One region of the Sedimentibacter sp. B4 genome, then DNA from elsewhere that is predicted to be linked to it. Evidence: riboswitches for the same ligand, from Rfam matches in the RefSeq annotation. Region 1 holds a riboswitch; the other holds the start of a gene.
The links. A riboswitch is a leader RNA that binds a small molecule or an ion and turns the genes downstream of it on or off. The one in region 1 is predicted to bind cyclic di-GMP.
Positions count from the first base shown of each region.

Region 1 (12,120 bases):
CCGGCATAAGATCCGGCCCTAGTGCACCAGCTCTGTAATATTCCGGATACTGCCTGAGTATTTCTGCATATTCAGGCAACACTTCAAATTCACCATAAGGTTTTATTTCAACAAATCCATCACTGACATCCTCTAAAATTAAATTTGCAGAGTATACATGTGTTTTAACTTTCCATGCATATGCCGGTGACACGTTCAGTGAATACAGAAGAATAAGAAGCGTTATAACTTTAATAATAGTTTTTTTGCTCATTTTTACCCCCTTGCCTATCTTCAATTTTGTGAATCACTTTAATTTCATTAATATTATTTTATGTTCAATAGCATTAAAAGTATATTCATTAAGTCTAATTGAGACACAAAAACAGACCTAAGTAGTTCTAATTAGGTCTGTTTTATTTATTCTTGAAAATTAACATAGATATTTGCAGCAGGGTATACCTCTATAAGCATTTTGCAAACTTATATTTCAATTCAAGGAATATTTTAACGCTGTCAGTCCAGCATGTCTTTTATTCTTGCGTTGTTTTCATCATCGTCGACGTTTACTATAATAACATCCATGCCAACTTTTAGTATTTCTTCCCACTTTATTTTTCGTGATTTTGATTTTCCCAGCATACCCATGAACTTGCTTGCTTCTTCTATATAAAATGCTGAAATTTTTCCTGCCCTTGTGTCTATTTCCACATCGTCAAATCTGCCTAAAACTTCACCGTTTTTGATATTAACAACATCTTTTTCAATCATGTCCCAGTAATTTGTCATAGAATCACCCCTTCACAGCATATATTACAAGGTATGTCCGATTGTACAAAATATGCCAAAAATTCACTGTTCATTAGAATTTCAGAATAAATAGTCACAAATTAAGAATTAAGAGTGAAGAGTGAAGAGTTAAAAGAAGGAACGCCTACGCGTTCCAACATTAATTCTTAATTATTAATTCTTAACTCTTAATTTTTATTAACTGTTTCACCTGAACCCTTTTTTAAGTTGTGTCAATGCCGATTTTTCAAGACGGGACACCTGGGCCTGAGATATTCCTATTTCTTCGGCTACTTCCATTTGAGTCTTTCCTTTATAAAAACGCATGTCGACTATTTGCCTTTCTCTTTCTGACAAATTGCTTATGCTGTCCTCTAAAGTGATTTTTTCAATCCATCTTTCGTCTATGTTTTTTTCATCCTTGACCTGATCCACAACGTAAAGAGCATCTCCTCCGTCATTGTAAATGGGTTCAAACAACGATACAGGCTCTTGAATGGACTCTAAAGCAAATATGATTTCTTCTTTGTCAACGCCAATTTCATTTGCTATTTCAGCTATTGTAGGTTCCTGAGAATTGACTGCCGTAAGCCTTTCTCTTACCTGCAGTGCCTTGTAGGCTGTATCCTTCATGGACCTTGATACCCTGATTGAATTGTTGTCTCTTAGATACCTTCTAATTTCCCCTATAATCATGGGCACAGCATATGTAGAAAACTTAACGTCAAGAGACAAGTCAAAATTATCAATTGCTTTTATAAGACCAACGCATCCGATTTGAAACAAATCATCAACTGGCTCGTTTTTCGAATTAAATCTTTGAATCACGCTTAGCACTAGCCTTAAATTGCCATTAATAAACTGTTCTCTTAGCTCATTGTCGCCTTCTTGGATTTTCTTTATCATACCTCTCATTTCTGATGTTTTTATTGTAGGCAATTGAGAAGTATTAACGCCACATATAACTACTTTGTTTATCATCGTCGTTTTTCCCCTTATAAAAAATTATCCCCCTTTAAAATTATTACCGTGTATATACTTTTTATACAGCCTTGTTGATTTCCTTTTTTAGTCTACTCAGTATCTTTTTCTCAAGGCGTGATATGTAGGATTGAGAGATTCCAAGCATGTCAGCGACTTCTTTCTGAGTGAAGCTTCTTGAATTGTTAAGACCAAACCTGAGTTTCATTATCATGTATTCCCTTTTGTTCAGTTTTTTAATGGACTCATTGAGAAGCGTCAAATCAACTTCATTTTCCATGTCTTTGAATACAATGTCTTCTTCTGTTCCCAAAATATCAGACAGCAAAAGTTCATTTCCGTCCCAGTCAATGTTCAGTGGTTCATCCAGTGAAATTTCTGTCTTTGCCTTACCAACGCGCCTTAAGTGCATCAATATTTCATTTTCAATGCACTTTGATGCATATGTTGCAAGCTTAATATTTTTTTCAACTTTAAATGTGTTGACAGCTTTTATGAGTCCGATTGTTCCAATTGAAATCAAATCCTCTACATTTATGCCTGTGGATTCAAATTTCTTGGCAAGGTACACCACAAGCCTAAGATTGTGTTCAATGAGAATAGCTTTTGCATCATCCGAATCCTTGAGCCTGTTGATTACTTCTCTTTCTTCATCCTGAGACAAAGGGGCAGGAAGAGTGTCACTTCCGCCAATATAAAATATATCCTTGTCAGAACCAAACTTTTCTATTATAAAGTTAAGTATTTTATTATAAAAATCTTTAACATGATTTAACATACTCATTATTTGTTTCCCTCTCCAATTCTAGCAATTTTTTAAACAGCAGCGCATCGTAGTCATCCTTCTTGCTTATTCTTCCAGGATAAATTCCTATTACTGCATCTGTCTTGACAATATTATTTTTATCATCTGTTATTTCAATATTATCAGGCACCAGGCAAATCATATTTTCGCCTATGCTGCTTATGGTGTTGTATTTAACAATCCTGAGATTAACATCGCTCTTCATGTTTAGCAGATTTTCGTAACTGTTTTTTTCATTCTTGCAGCAGATTAGTATTTCCTCATACAGTTCTTTGCTTAAAAGGTTCTTAATGCATTCCATATTTGCAACTATTACAGGTTTTCCGCTCATTGGTTCTGTAAGTTCGTTTCCAGTATCAATGTACGCCCTCAGTATTTTGCTTTTGTTGTTGACTGTTATTTCCACATTTCTCATGTAATTATGTTTCTCAATTTTGGCTTTTATTTCTTTAAAAAAGAAATGCAACGCTGCATAGCCCATAAAAATTGAGCATACAATTGCATTAACAGTCAACTTGTCATAGTCCAGATAGTACAAAGCGGTTATAATTCCAACCATCAAGAGTGATGTGATGTAAAAGGCTATTATAGCTCTTAAATTTGCTGCAATTCCTCTGGAATCATAAGCAATCATTACCATTAAAACCGAAACGCTGAACTTGACTATGAAATATGTCATAAATTCTCTGCCTATATATGCAGTCAAAATTACGTACACTGCACCAAGGACAGAGGAAATGATCAACCTCCTGTATATGATTGTTTTTTTTAAGAGTTTTCCTGTTATGAAAAGCAATATGAAATCAATCAAAAAATTTTCAGCGAAGATATATTCAACGTAATAAACCATCTCCACCTCGCAAAATGTAATAATATGATTGTCATAAATACACACTGCGTCAGTATTTTTGAGAAATCACATTATTCATTATAAAATACACTTTTAAAATATTTTGTCATAACATGTAATCAAAAATAAAAAAAAACGCGGAATAAATCCGCGAATTTTGTTTCTGCTATTTTAATTTTTCGGCCATTTCTTCCATGGTCTTTTTGTTTTCAAATCCCTGAATAAGGTCTACAGTCTGTGAAGTGTCACCGATTAGTATTCCTCCTGCAAGTATACCTTCCTTGAAATACATCTTCTTGTAATTTATGCCTTCATTTTTTTCAAATGTTTTGTATTCAGCATTAGGATCAGAACCTATGTCACCTATTGAAAATACGCTTGAACCAAAGGCGTTTAGAGTTGTGGAAGGAATTATTGTTTCATATTCGCTTCTTCCGCCTAAGACATTAATTCCTGCTGCTTTTCCCTGCTCAATTGCTTCACTCCATAACGCATAATTTATGCCGTTGTATTCAGCACAGTCCCCGCATGCATATATGTCTTTTGCAGCTGTTTCCATTTTGCTGTTAACAACAATGGCCCTTTTAATTTCAATGCCTGTTCCTTCTGCAATTTTTGTGTTTGCTTTGACTCCAGTAGATACTATTACAACTTCCGCATCCACAGTTTCACCGTTGTCCAGTAGTATTCCCTTAACCTTGTCATCGCCTAAGATTTCCTTTGTTCCTACACCCTTTAAAAATGTAACACCTGAATTTTCAACTATTTCTTCAAGTATTTTTGAAGCATCACCATCAAGCTGACGAGGAAGAATCCTGTCTGCCATTTCAATTACAGTAACCTTAAGTCCTAAATTCTTTAACTCATTGGCTGCTTCAAGTCCTAAAACACCGCCGCCTATAACAGCACCTGTTTTCTTGCCTTTTGAATATTCTTTTATGTCATTGCCATCCTTGGCATATCTTAGTGTGAATACGCCCTTCTTTTCTCTTCCTGCAAAAGGAGGCACAAACACTTCTGCTCCTGATGCAACTACGAGTTTAGTGTATTCAATCTTTTCTCCGCTTTCAAGTGTTACAGTTTTATTTTCTGAATCAATTGATGTAACTACTTTGTCAAGAATGAGATTAACTTTGTTTTCCTCAAGCCACTTGTCATCCTTTATAATCATCGATTCAACTGTTACTGTATCGTTTGACAGCATTTTAGAAAGCTGCGGCCTGTAGTATCCCTTCACATTCTCCTTAGAGATAATTGTAATGTCGCTTATTTTGTTTCTTTTCCTTATTTCAACACAAGCTGCCATTCCAGCACCGCTTGCACCTATGATTACTATTTTTTCATTGATGTCAGCATAATTTTCTTCAGCACCTTCGTCATCAACCTTTACAAAATATTCCGGTCCCACTCCGCATACAGGACATGCTTCAGGCGGATTTGTTCCTTCTATAATTTCACCGCATACTGTGCATTTCCATCTGAAAGTTTTTTGTTCATCACCGGCAACTGCTGCTTCATTTACCTTTGTTGATTTAATAGATTGTTCTTCTTCAATTTTTTCAAAATTTTCAGGTCCAACGCCGCACACAGGACACTTTGCAGGAGGCTCTTCACCTTCAACAACTGCTCCGCATACAATACATTTCCACTTTGCTTGAGTTTCTTTTTTTGCACTAGGATCAACAGCATATGCAAATTCCACACCGAAATTGTATGCTTCTTTTATTTGTTCCTCAGAAGGTTTAAATCGTATTCTCAGGCCTTCACCGAATGGCTTCAGTCTTATTTGCTTGATTCTTTGCATGATGTTTGGAACGGCTTCTCCGCTCCAGCCATATGAACCAAAAGCAGAAGCATGTTTTCCTTTGTAAATAGGAGCATACATTTTTATTAGAATACTCCATATGGGCTCCAATGCTTCGCCCACCATTGTAGGTGAACCAAACAGCACACCGTCTGCCCAGTATATTCTATCAAGCACTTTCTTTTCATCTTCATAAACCATATCATATAGTTCAGTCTTGATACCTGACTCTGAAATACCTTTTGCAATTTCTTCAGCCATTGATTTTGTGTAGCCGTATGCAGAAACATATGGAATCACAATTAGTCTTCCTTCAAATGGCTTCTTTTCTGTTGAATATTGTTTGGAAAGATTTATAATTTTCCATGGATCTTCATCAAGAACGGGACCGTGTCCTGTGCAGACCATGTCTATGTCAAGATTTTCAATTCTTTCAATTGCCTGAAGATAAAAAGATTTAAAAGGAGCAAGAATATTATCAAAATAATATTTGAATGCACCCATATAATCATCTTTGTTAACAACGGTGCTCTGCAGAACCGTGTCCAGAGAATAATGAGCTCCAAAAGCGTCACAAGTGAACAATGTCTTGTCTTCCTTCAAATAAGAAAACATTGAATCAGGCCAGTGCAGGAACTTTGCATCAATGAATTTAAATGTCTTGTCACCCAGTGATAATTCATCTCCATCCTTAACTGCAATGGATTTAAACTGAGTATTGCATATGTGATTCATGAATTCAATTGCTTGTTTTGAACCAACAACCTGAATGCCAGGGTTCATTTTAACAAGATTTTCAATTGAGCCCGAGTGGTCAGGTTCTGTATGATTTACTATTATGTAGTCCACATCTTGTGCTGATATATTTAATTCCTTTAACCTTTCCAGATAATCATCAAAACATTTCAATTTAACTGTTTCAATCAGCGCGATTTTTTCACTGCCTTTCACAACATATGAATTGTATGATGTGCCGAACTCAGTGCGCATAATTATGTCAAACACCTCAAGTTCAGGATCAAGGCTCCCCACCCAATAAATATTATCTTTTAATTTTAATGATTTCATTTTTCCTCCTCTTAACATTAAAGTTTTGCCAATTTTAATTATACCCCTCATTTTTAAATTCAAACTCATATTTTGACGAATACTGATTAATTCTTGTTATTATTTTAACCTCTTTTTATCTAAATGTAAACATTTTCCATAACCATCTAGCAAAATACAAGGCATAAAAATAAGCGGAGATTTTATGCTCCGCTTATGGCTATAACTGATTTTCTTTTTCTTCCAGCAATGAACCTCTTACAACTAATCTATCTGTATATGTACCGATGGGAGTGCATGTAATCATTGTTATAATAGAATCTGATGTTTTATCTAATACCCATGTGTCCTCCGGCTTCACTACAAATGATTCATAAATTACATAAGTATAAATGTTTTCATCTTTTTTTATAACAACTCTGTCGCCTGCTTCCAATTTATCAAGCTTTCTAAAAAAATGCCCATATACGTAATTTCTGTGTCCCAGCAATACACTATTGCCATCTTCGCCTGGCTGTACTGTTCCGGGATAATGTCCAACTGCATATTTTAAAGCACTGTCATCAGTACCTTCCAGTATTGCAGCACTTACATTGATTTTGGGTATTTCAATTATGCCACTGATTTCTTTATTTTCAAATAGTTTTACAAGATCAGGCTTTGAGTTTTCAACACCTTCGGGTTCTGTAATATTGTTTTCTTCAGAGTTATCATATTCTTTTGCTTCTTCGGTTTCAGGCACCTGCAAGTTAGCCCCAAGAATATCGTCCTCTGTTTCAACAAGTACATCATCTATTGATTCTTCAATTTCATTTGTACCCTGATTTTTAAGCGTACTAATATATTCATCATATTCATTCATTAATTTGTTTTGATAATATATGGTATTCACTTTTTGATACAGTGCAATTCCTATTATTATTAAGCCTGCTGTTATCAAAATTCGTGATAAATATTTTCTCATAAAAATCATCCTTTTTAAATAGGAGGAACTTTAACGTTCCTCCTTATTGCAATTGTTAACCTTGAACTTTATTTTTCTTATTTATGATTATACCAGCTATTATCATAAATAACCCAATAGCAGCTAAAATCCACGTGTTAAATACCGTTCCGGTATCAGGAAGTGTTCCTTTAGGAACAGCACTTTCCTCTATTGTTTCATCTTCAACAGGAACATCTGGGCTAGACGGCTCATCCGGCGCCTGTAATATTTCTCCTCTCGGAACATCCGGATCTTCTATTGGAATTAACTCCTCTTCTTCATCTTCGCCGTCATCTTCATCTTCTTCCTCTTCATCTTCATCATCCTCTTCGTCGTCAGGATCATTAACTCTTGTTACTGTTACAGATACATTAGCTAAAGCTGTTACTTCATTGTCATCATCATCAACAGCTTTTGCTACAACTGTATTTGGGTACGTTCCTATATCTGTATAAATCTTTGTGCCTGTCATGGCAATAGTTGATTCACCAGGTTCGAGATTTACATCATCAGGTAATTTTATTTTGCCTATTACATTATCTTCAACGCTTGTAACAGTTACCGGTACTGTTCCGATGTTTTTAACTATATATGTGTATGTGAACTGTCCGCCAGGCACTGCCATACTTGTTGGATTAGCTGTCTTTGTCACTGATATAATCGGTTTTGTGTCTGTTACGGTTACTGTAGCACTAGCTGTGTTGGTGACTTCCTCTTCACCATTGACAGCTTTGACAGTTACAATGTTTGTATAAACTCCATCATCTGTGTAAGTGTGCTTGCCTGTCATTGCTGCTGTTGATTCTCCAGGTGCAAGTTCAACATCTGATGGCAATGTTATCAATCCAATTACATCATCACTTACACTTTTTACTGTCACAGGTATATTACCATTATTTTTAACAACATACGTATATGTGAACTCTCCACCAGGCTCTGCCATAACAATAGGATCTGCTGTCTTTGTTACTATAATACTTGCATCTGAATTTGTTACTGTTACAAAAGCAACTGCTGTGGCTGAGGCTTCATTATCGTCATCATCTTCAGCTTTAGCTGTTACTGTATTAGAATAAGTACCTGGTTCAGTGTATGTTTTAACTCCTGTCATAGCTGTTGTTGATTCACCTGGAGCAAGTTCTACGTCTGCCGGCAATATTATGGTGCCTATTACATTATCTTCTACGCTTGTTACTGTCACCGGCACAATACCATTATTTTTAACCACATAAGTATATGTGAACACTCCGCCTGATTTAGGCAGACTCGTTGGGTTTGCCACCTTTGTCACTGTGATACTTGGTAATGTATCTGTTACAGTTACATTAGCAGAATCTGTATCAGTAATTGTATTATTTTTATTATCCTTTGCTGTTGCAATTACTGTATTTGTATACACTCCATCGTCTGTGTACGTATATTTGGCTGTCATTGCTGTTGTGGATTCTCCTGGAGCAAGTTCTACATCTGCAGGAAGTTCAATGGTACCTATTATGTCATCCACAACACTTGTCAATGTTACCGGAACTGTTCCAATATTCTTAACAACATATGTGTAAGTAAACTCTCCACCCGGCTCTGCCATTGTCAACGGACTAGCTGATTTAGTTACTTCAATTTTTCCATATACAGTCTCTGCTCCATCTTTAATCTGAAGTTGATTGTCTTGCGACTTGCTTCCTTTCCATTCGGAGCTGTATGGACCAAGCTTGTTGTGATAAGGTGACCCATGAATTTCGCTTGCACCCATGCCAAGGCCCCAGCCTTCTGGCCCTTCAACACCCATAGCTATATGAGAAGCATATATAATCATTACTTCATCAGCATCGCCTTCCCAACTGACTTTAAAGCCAAGAGTGCTGTCTTTATTTGAATTTCCGTCCAGCTGGTTATTCATGGTTATTGAAGCATCCGTGATTGGTTTATTGGAAAAAATATAGATTCTTCGTTCTCCGTTAGTATCCTCGTATGCATCTTCCTTTTCTGTAGCATAATTGTTTGTTGGTATAGGAATATATGTTACATTATCGTTCAGTCTTTCTATGTCTTCTTCATCAATGTCATACCATATCCATCCTTCATCCCATATCTGACCGGATGTTGACTCTGCCTGATCATAACCTACTATAAAGTCATAGGCATACTTTCCGCCTTTTGTAAACTGGTATTCGAAATCAACATAGTGTATTCCACTGCCTGTGGTAATATCATTCAATATAAGACGTTGTGGGACAGATCTGCCTTCTGCATATGTAGAATTGTTTCGGTTAAGATCTCCGTTTATCCATTTTTGATTGCCAGATTCATCTGCAAACTGTTTCCAATTTGAAGTCGTTGCCTGTGCTGTCAATGGTATTCCCAGCGTTATAAGCATTACAGATAATACTATCGCTAATATTCTTTTGTGGGTATTGATTTTTCTCATAATTTATTCTCCTTTCTAAATTTGAAAATCCCAATAAAATTGTTGCTTTGTTCTTTTAAACAAAAGCTAAAGATATATTTTCTTCTAACGTTATTTCTAAAATAAAAAAGCTGCAAAATAATTTTATATTAATTTGCAGCTGAACTATCATAGTAGTTTCATACATTAGACTTCATAGCTTTGCGTCACTATTTTTCAATAGTTTTGCCAATATTAAATTGTATTTAATTTATACCACAAAAAAGCAACTATAAACATTTTAAAAAATATTTCCCTTATTAATATGTTTTGTAAATAAATATGTTAATTTATAGAATATATTCTTTATTCTACATAATTTCAACTTGACTACAATATCTGAAAATTCAACAAAAAAACAACCACCATTAGTGGTTGTTTTTATTGTTATGCTTACGGCCAAACTTTATTAGCCTTTAATCCTGTCCAAAGCTCGTCACCGTCTTCTTCATATATATAATTGTGACTGTTGGTTGCTTCCATTACAGCTTCGAAGTACCATTTATCACTTGTACTATCCGGCCAGAACATTGCATCTGGATGTATATTTTCTTCCGGAACTGCTCTTTCCAATACATTGTTAATCAATGTCATTGCTTCAGCTCTTGTTATATCTTGTTCAGGTTTAAATGTTAAATCTGGATAACCTTTAATCCATCCCTTGATTTCAGAAGATGTTATATACTTTTCAGCCCAATGACCAAATATGTCTGTGAAATTACTTGTACTGCCTAGCTCTAGTTTATCGAACTTAGCCGCAATAGTTGCAAATTCTGCTCTGCTAATAGGATCTGACGGCTTAAATGTTCCATCAGGATAGCCTTTGATTATACCAGCATTGTATAATGTTGATATTGCACGATTTGACCATCCATGATTTTCTAAATCCGTAAATGGATTCGAATCGCTTAACAAATTGTTTCTGCTTTCATCTGTCAGCAGTCTGTAGAAAATCATTGCCACTTCTTCCCTGGTTATATTGTTAAGAGGTCTAACATCTCCCTCTGGATAACCAATTATGTACGCAAAGTGATCTAATTTTTCAAGGTCTGCCAACGGTACTTCTGGATCAGGAATATCTTCATCGTCGTCATCATCATCATCGTCCCTGTTTCTGTCATAGAACAAATCAAATGTAGTTGTTATTACATACTCAATTGCTGTTCCAGTAATTGCTGAACCTGAAGTGGTATCTATAACAACTGGTATTTCAATTGTATCAACTGTTTGATTGTAGTTTACATATGTATAACCAGAATCATAATGCAGCTGTACATAATTTGTTATGTTGCTTACAGTACCTTCACCTTCGGCTTCATATCTCTTGTTATAATTGTTTGTGTTGTAACCGGTTTCATACATCCAGTTAATCTTATAGAAATCAGATTCTATAACTTCATATTCTGAATAGTAAAAATCAATTACATTTCCGCTTGTTCCTAAAGTTATTGATTTTTCAGTTTGACCAACTTTGTTGTAATTTGCTATATCCTTTGCTACTTCAGTAACAAGAGTTCCATAAATACCAGACTTTGTTACAGTTGGTGCTACTGGCAAACCAGTACCCAATTCCAAATAGTTTATTGTATATTCGACTTTATCTATTGTGTTAATAACAGTAAAGCCATCTTCAACACTACCAGTTATACCAGGGGTATAGCCTTCAATATCAGATTCTGATAATCTGTATTCTGAGTAATCAACCTTGTTCCTAATCCAATAGTATTCAGGATTATATTCATATTTTGGTAACTTGAACGAATCCTGCCATTCATTTTCATCATTTAATATCAATGTGTGATTTGTTGGTTCACCATTGGCGTCAATCAAAGTTACTGTTACTTCATCTCCTTTAGGACCTTCCCATACCTTCGTTACCGGAACATTAATAGCTTCAACATTGTAAACTCTAAAGCCATCGCTCATTCCCCAATTTTCTACTTCTGTAATGTAATTATCCAGAGTAACCTCTTCAATTGTATAATTTGAATAATCTATTACATTATTGTTTCCATCATATTTCGGTAATACAAATCTTCCTGACCATTTATTATAATCATCTGGTTCTATCGTTATTGAAGCTGCCACATCACCATTTTCATCAATCAAATGTAATTCAATGCTTTCTGGCCTTTGAACAGATTGTACTCTAAACATTGGCTGTTCATATTGTGGCTCTTCTAAACCGTCAATCCAAATCTTAGCTACTGGTATCTCCACTGTTTCTGTTGTATAGTACAATCTCAAAACTGCTGATCCACCTGCAACAATTACTGCACTATTGACATCATCTGACGTGTAAATCCATCCAATGAATGTACCCTGGTAGTCATCATCATATACAGTTGTTCCTGTTGTTCCTTGTTTTTCATCAATGCGATTTGGAATTACCGGATATGTTCCGTCTTCTTTCTGTAAATAATGTTCTACTATAAAC
Region 1 covers NZ_CANG01000004.1:14,175-26,294, forward strand. Annotated here, with positions in the region: gene BN358_RS22115 (LCCL domain-containing protein) at 1-253, opposite strand, end outside; gene BN358_RS00435 (YlmC/YmxH family sporulation protein) at 496-768, opposite strand; gene sigG (RNA polymerase sporulation sigma factor SigG) at 976-1,749, opposite strand; gene sigE (RNA polymerase sporulation sigma factor SigE) at 1,811-2,533, opposite strand; gene BN358_RS00450 (sigma-E processing peptidase SpoIIGA) at 2,511-3,404, opposite strand; gene BN358_RS00455 (FAD-dependent oxidoreductase) at 3,571-6,276, opposite strand; gene BN358_RS22120 (class D sortase) at 6,476-7,219, opposite strand; gene BN358_RS00465 (LPXTG cell wall anchor domain-containing protein) at 7,275-9,665, opposite strand; cyclic di-GMP riboswitch class I at 9,797-9,884, opposite strand; partial or broken gene BN358_RS00470 (S-layer homology domain-containing protein) at 10,077-12,120, opposite strand, start outside.

Region 2 (6,785 bases), on a different contig from region 1:
GCAGGACATGGTGGTTTCACATATGCTCCCGTACAACAATCACAAGCAGTACAGGCAACAGCCGCACCAGCAGCATCTGTACCGGCTCCAAAATCGCCGGAACCAAAGCCGGCACCAGCTCCCAAGACACCTGAATCACCTGTTTCAGGAGAGCTTTTGACAGCTCCTATGCCTGGTACAATTCTTGATATAAAGGTTACAGAAGGTCAGGCTGTAAAGGCAGGAGAACTTATTCTGATACTTGAAGCAATGAAAATGGAAAATGAAATTGTGTCTCCAAAGGATGGAGTTGTTAATAAAATCCATACTTCCAAGTCTTCAACAGTGAGCACGGGAGAGCCTTTAGTAACAATTGGATAAATAATTAAATTTTCTTAACTCTTCTTCCATAAAGAAGAGTTTTTTTTTGTTGAATATTGTGTTAAAATGTAGAAACGTATATAATGGTAACTTACTGGGAGAAGAAACAAACTTCCGATTTAAACTAATCACAAGGGGATCAAAGATGATAAGCAACGAAGATATAGTAAGGCTGCAGCTCGTTAATGGTTTAGGCAGAAAGACTATAAGCAAAATCCTGAAATTCATGGAAGCAAAGAAAGTTAATTTGACAAACTTTTCTGAAGTTGAAAAATTCATAAAAGACATGGGAATAAAAAAAATCAATATTGATTTGGAAAAAGTGGAAAGTGATGCTTCTGCTATATTTGAATGCTGCAAAAAAGCAAATATAAAAATCATTAGCATTTATGACAAGGAATATCCCAGAAAACTTCAACTGATTGAAGATAAACCATTAATTCTTTATGTGGACGGAAATGTTGAATTGCTCAATCATGACTACAATATAGCAATAGTAGGAACAAGGACTCCTTCTCAGGAAGGGTATGAAATAAGCTCCATATTTGCTGAAAAACTTGCAGAAGAAAAATGCTGCGTTGTAAGCGGATTTGCTTCAGGATGTGATGAAGCGGCACACAACGGCTGCCTTGCAGCAAAGGGCAGGACTATAGCCGTTATTCCTGCAGGTCATTTATATATTTTGAAAAACAACAAATCCATGTACAACATGATATTGATGAATGGCGGAACCATTGTGTCAGAACTTCCTCCAAATGCAAAAGCAGAAAAAAATGCATTCATAGACAGAAACAGAGTCATTGCTGCATTGTCTGAAGGAATCATAGTAATAGAGGGAGGACTTAAGGGAGGAACATCCCATACAGTGAAGTTCGCAAATGCATTCAACAAGCCTGTAGCATATACCACAAGCGTGTGCTCATGCATAGGACAAACCTCAATTTTTAACAATAACATCGAAGTAATAGACAGTTTTGAAAAACTTGTAAAATTCAAAAATAAATCTTGTAAAATAATGCTTGACAAAGCATGCTCACAGTAGTATAATCAATTTTGTTGTTGAGCAAACAACTGGTTGCGCGGATGTGGCGGAACTGGCAGACGCACTAGACTTAGGATCTAGCGCCTCACGGCGTGGGGGTTCGAACCCTCTCATCCGCACCAATTATGCGGTTCACCGCAATAAAGAAACCTCGTTTGAAACGAGTTTTTTTTATTGCCTGAAATAATGATTTATTAAGGAGAAACTATTAAAACTAAGAATTTTTCATTCTCAAAAATACAGAAATTAAGAAATACATATATTGATTGAAAATTGTAAGAACTGATATGTCAAAATTGGAAATATTTTGTTGACAATTATTATCCCAAGTGATATGATGAGCTTAATTAAATAGGCAAAATTTTCTAAAGAAAATGGCGCAAAGCTATAGGGTCTAACCCATGAAAATGGTATGACAGCCAGTTGCTGTACTCAGGTACATTTACTTAGTCTATTGCTTCGCATCATTGCGAATTTTTTTTATTTGCGGGGGACAAGCATATGAAAAAGTTAAAAAATATGAAATGCACAAAAAGAACCTTATTTATCCTGTTAATAATGCTGTTGTTGACTTCTTCAGCTTTTTGCTTCGGTGCAGACGGCATTTATAAAAGCACAAAATCAGAAATAGATGCTTCAGCTGCTCAAGAAGGTTATATTAAAGTTAAATATTTAAATCCTACGAATAAAAAGCTGAAGGTAATAATAGAAAAGGGCAAAGGAAAGTACACATACGACTTAAACGGAGAAGGAAACTACGACACCTATCCTCTTCAAATGGGAGATGGTACATACAGTGTGAAGGTTTTTGAAAATATAAGCGGAACGAAGTATGCTGCAAAACAGACCGTTTCAATTGAAGTAAAACTCAAGGACAAGAATTTGCCATTTCTTATGCCAAACCAGCTTGTGAACTTCACAAGAGAATCAGCAGCTGCAAAGAAGGCTGCTGAGCTTACAAAGGACTCAACAACAGATTTTGAAAAGCTGGATGCAATTTATGATTATGTTATTTCAAACATAGCATATGACAATGAAAAGGCTAAGACAGTTAAAAGCGGATATCTTCCAAATGTAGATGATATACTAACAAGCAACAAGGGAATATGCTTTGATTATGCTTCACTTATGGCGTCGATGCTTCGCTCTGAAGGAATACCGGCAAAACTGGTTACAGGATATTCTTCAAACTTAAGCGCATTCCATGCATGGAATGAAGTTTACACTGAAGAAACCGGATGGATAGTATTGAATGAAATGTATTTTGACGGTGAACAATGGAAGCTCATGGACAGCACAATAGCTTCATCAGCAAAACAATCCAACAGCCCGAGAGTGATGGAATATACAAATAAACTCATAGACAGCAAGTATTATACAAAACAATTTGAATATTAAAAAACCCCATTTAGGGTCAGAATAATGACAAACTTTTTTTCTCCAAATTGTAAGGGCGGATATTGTGTCCGCCCTTATTATTAAAAAAGAAATTTTAAATTAATAAAACCCCGAAAGGGGTTTTATTTTACCTTTAATTATTGCTTGTTGAGAAGCTTCAGCATAAGGTCAGGGTCTATGGAATGAAGCACAGCATTTTCCTTTGAGATTATTCCATTTTTGTATAACTCATAAATGCTTGTGTCCATGGATTTCATTCCCTTTCCTTCCGAGGAATAAATGACGCTGTTAAGCTGGTGGACCTTTGATTCTCTTATGAGGTTTGATACTGCATTTGTTGCAAGCATAACTTCAAAGGCAGCAGCTCTTCCACGTACAGGAGACGGAATCAAGTGCTGTGATATAACTGCCTGAAGCTGCATTGAAAGCTGAATTCTCACTTGCTGCTGCTGATTTGAAGGAAATACATCTATTATTCTGTCAATGGTGTTTGCAGCTCCCGTAGTGTGAAGTGTGGATAGAACCAGGTGCCCTGTTTCGGCAGCTGTCAGGGCTATTTCTATGGTTTCTAAATCTCTCATTTCTCCAATGAGCATTACATCCGGAGCCTGCCTCAACGAAGAGCGAAGTGAAGAAATATAGCTTTTGGAATCTGTTGATATTTCTCTCTGGCTCACAATTGATCTTTTGTGTTTGTGAATATATTCTATAGGATCTTCAAATGTCATGATGTGGCAGTTGCGTTCAGTGTTTATTTTGTCTATGAGGCAAGCAAGAGTTGTAGATTTTCCGCTTCCAGCAGGGCCTGTTATTAAAATAAGACCTTTTGTCTTGGAGTGAAGATTCATAACAACATCAGGAATTCCAAGCTTGACAGGATCCGGCAGCTCAAACAGCACAACCCTTATGACTGCAGCAAATGAATTTCTTTGCTTGTACGCACTAACTCTGAAGCGTCCAAGCTTCGGAAGAGAAAAAGAAAAGTCTACATCTCCTTCTGTTGACAGCTCATCAAGACTTTCCTGATTAGCAACCTTAAATATGTCATATATTATTCCATAAGTGTCATCGGCCGAAAGCTGAATGTCGTCATAAGACACAATGTCACCCATTATTTTAAAAGACAATGGCCTTCCGGCAATGATGAAAATATCGGATGCTTTTTTTTCTATAGCTAATTGAAATATATCAATGGTTTTCATTTAATTTCGATTCCTTCCCATAAATCATAATTTTCTTCTTCATAAACAGGCAGCTCTATGTTTGCAAGATTCCATGATGTGATTTTGTAATAAGGATCATTGTTTTTTTTGTCATAAAAAACTTCTAGACCAACGCTTATCTTTTGGTTCATTTCTCCTGAAGATTCATAATAAACAGTGAATTTTCCTTCTTCATAAACATAATCAACATCTTCAAATTCAGAAAGTTTTTTTGAAAGTGCGTCAAAGTATAGTTTGTCTTTGTCTGCTGCAGAATCTGCACTTATGTTTTCTTTTGCTTCCATCATTGCACTGTAAATATCTGAAAGAATTCTTTCTGCTTTGCTGCTTGTTTTATAATAATCTGATGATATTTTCTCGGTTTTAACTGCAAGTTTTAAATCAGAATGAGCAGTTGTAAATGAAAGGGTGGCAAAAATTGTGAGGCTTAAAACTACAAATATGGTGATGATTAAAGTTCCGCCCATTCCGACGGAAACATTGGATAATCTTTTGCTGTGGGTTTCCATCACTGCCTCCCTGATTCATGGGTTTGAAAAAACTTGCCGGTTTCAATAGAATAAACGGGACTTGTCAATTTGCCCTTGTCTACAAAGGGGTAGGGCTTTGATTTCTCTGCGGTTATTTTTATATCCATAAATTCACCATATTCCTTTTCATCAAGTGAGATAACAGTATTCAATATGTATTCCTGTTCTTCTTCGCTACAAGGATTCCAAGCCTTGTCGTAATAATTGGTGTAAATATCTGAACTTCCATCTTTAGCTTTTTTTTCATAGTTTTTTGCCAGGAATAAGACTGCCTGGTCTAAAGTATCGGCAGATCTAATCATTTCAGCATCCGACTGAACAAGCCATGAAGCAGCAACCTTGTCGTTAGTTTTTTCCTGCGTGTATTTTGCATAGGCAAAACAGTTAAGCATTATGACTCCAGCTATGGCAAAAATCAAGACTGACAAAATGATTTCCACAAGAGAAACTTCGAGATTGATGGACAATTTATTTTTCAATTGATCACCACCTAATTGTTTGAGTATAAGTTCAAAACCAGTTCTGAACTGTCAGCGCTGCTGCTTACAGCGAACTTATACAGATTATCCTTTATTTTAGTAATTTCAAGACTGTCACAATCAACAATCTTCATGCCTTCTTCGGGCAGAAATGTAGCGTTTTCGTCTGCGAACATCTCATAAATTGCATTGTCATAAAAATAAATCCATGTTTCATAATTTTCATCATCATAAGTTTCGTTTATTACAACAGCGTTATTGTTTTCATAATTTCTTATTTCAACAGTTCCTTGTTTGTCTGACTGACGAATTTTATTAGCTATGTAAGAAAGTGAAACCCGTATTTCATAATTGCTGTCTCTGTCCTCGTTGATGTTTGCATATATGTTTTTGCCTAAAACAATAATCATCACTGATAATATTACAATGATGAGAAAAAGTAGCATAATAAATACAAATTGAAAAGAAAACTGTTTTGAAAAGTTTTTTGAGTTCATAACAATCCTTTCACGATGATTATTTGTTGAAAACTTCAATTTCAGGCATGATGTTTGAAGCAAATACATTGTAACTTATTACGTATTTGTCGTGGTTCACAACCAACCCGTAATTTTCCTCCAGATATTCAATGTCGGGAGGATAGAAGCCTTCAATGGCGTAGCATTGTACTGCGCTTCTTGCAATGGCATCGGTGAGTATTTCATACATTTCATTATCACTGCCTTTTTGAGCGTTGTCTACAGACATGTATAAGAAAGCTGCAAAAATGAATACAATGGCAACAGATAATATTTTAAGCTTTAATTTTCTCACAGTATCATTCCTTTCTGCTATCCTATTGATGACATTATGTTCATCAAAGGGAGCATTACAGATATGAGGATAAAACCTATAACAACGCACAAAATTCCAACAAGCACCGGTTCAATCAGTGCAACTGAATTGCTTATTGCCTGATCTGCCTCGTTTTCATAAATATTTGTCAGCTTTTTCATCACAATGTCCATTTCGCCGGTGCGCTGACCCATGTTGAGCATCTGTATGTGCATGCTTGAAAACATAGAAAGCCCTGACAATGAATCAAGAAAATTTTCTCCCGAATTCATGGAAGTTTTGCATTCTTCAATTTTGTTTTTAAGTTCAGGCTCTTCGGTTACATCAAGGAGAATATCCATTGATGAATCTATATTCATACCGCTTGATAGAAGAAGAGACATGCTGGAAGCAAATCTGTACGCAGTGACTTTCTTCATTATTGACTTTGTAGGACCAAAAGAACTTAAAAATTTATTGAAGGACTTTTTGCCCCCTTTTGTCTTTGTAAGAACAAATATTGCTGCAATGAGCATAAGCACTGCAATTGTCGCAGCCATTGTGAATTTGCCTGCCATTATACCTGTAGAAAATGATATTAAAGCTGATGACTCTCCTGGCAGCTCTCCTCCAAGCTCCTTAATCATTCCTTCAAAAATAGGGAAGATCTTAGTTACAAGCAATATTATCACAAAAGACATCATAACAAAAAGCATGGACGGATAAAATACAGAGTTCCTGATTTTGGCCTTTATGAAATCTTCTCTGTCATAATATTCAGACAATGAAGTCATTACATCTTCTAGCCTGCCAGTTACACTTCCTATTTGACTCATGCTTATTATATATGTAGGAAAGTATTCTGAGTTTTCCATTGCTTTGTATAATGGTACCTTGTTTGAAAGTTCATCCAGAACAACACCAAGCGCATTTTTAACGT
Region 2 covers NZ_CANG01000935.1:1-6,785, forward strand. Annotated here, with positions in the region: partial or broken gene BN358_RS16650 (biotin/lipoyl-containing protein) at 1-360, shown strand; gene BN358_RS16655 (DNA-processing protein DprA) at 506-1,402, shown strand; tRNA gene BN358_RS16660 (tRNA-Leu) at 1,440-1,524, shown strand; cyclic di-GMP riboswitch class I at 1,747-1,833, shown strand; gene BN358_RS16665 (transglutaminase family protein) at 1,904-2,800, shown strand; gene BN358_RS16670 (type IV pilus twitching motility protein PilT) at 2,938-4,002, opposite strand; gene BN358_RS16675 (hypothetical protein) at 3,999-4,532, opposite strand; gene BN358_RS16680 (hypothetical protein) at 4,532-5,032, opposite strand; gene BN358_RS16685 (DUF4860 domain-containing protein) at 5,044-5,529, opposite strand; gene BN358_RS16690 (hypothetical protein) at 5,549-5,845, opposite strand; gene BN358_RS16695 (type II secretion system F family protein) at 5,863-6,785, opposite strand, start outside.
Region 2: it holds a riboswitch for cyclic di-GMP, as region 1 does, so the genes downstream of both, BN358_RS16665 (transglutaminase family protein) here and BN358_RS00465 (LPXTG cell wall anchor domain-containing protein) in region 1, are expected to answer to the same signal.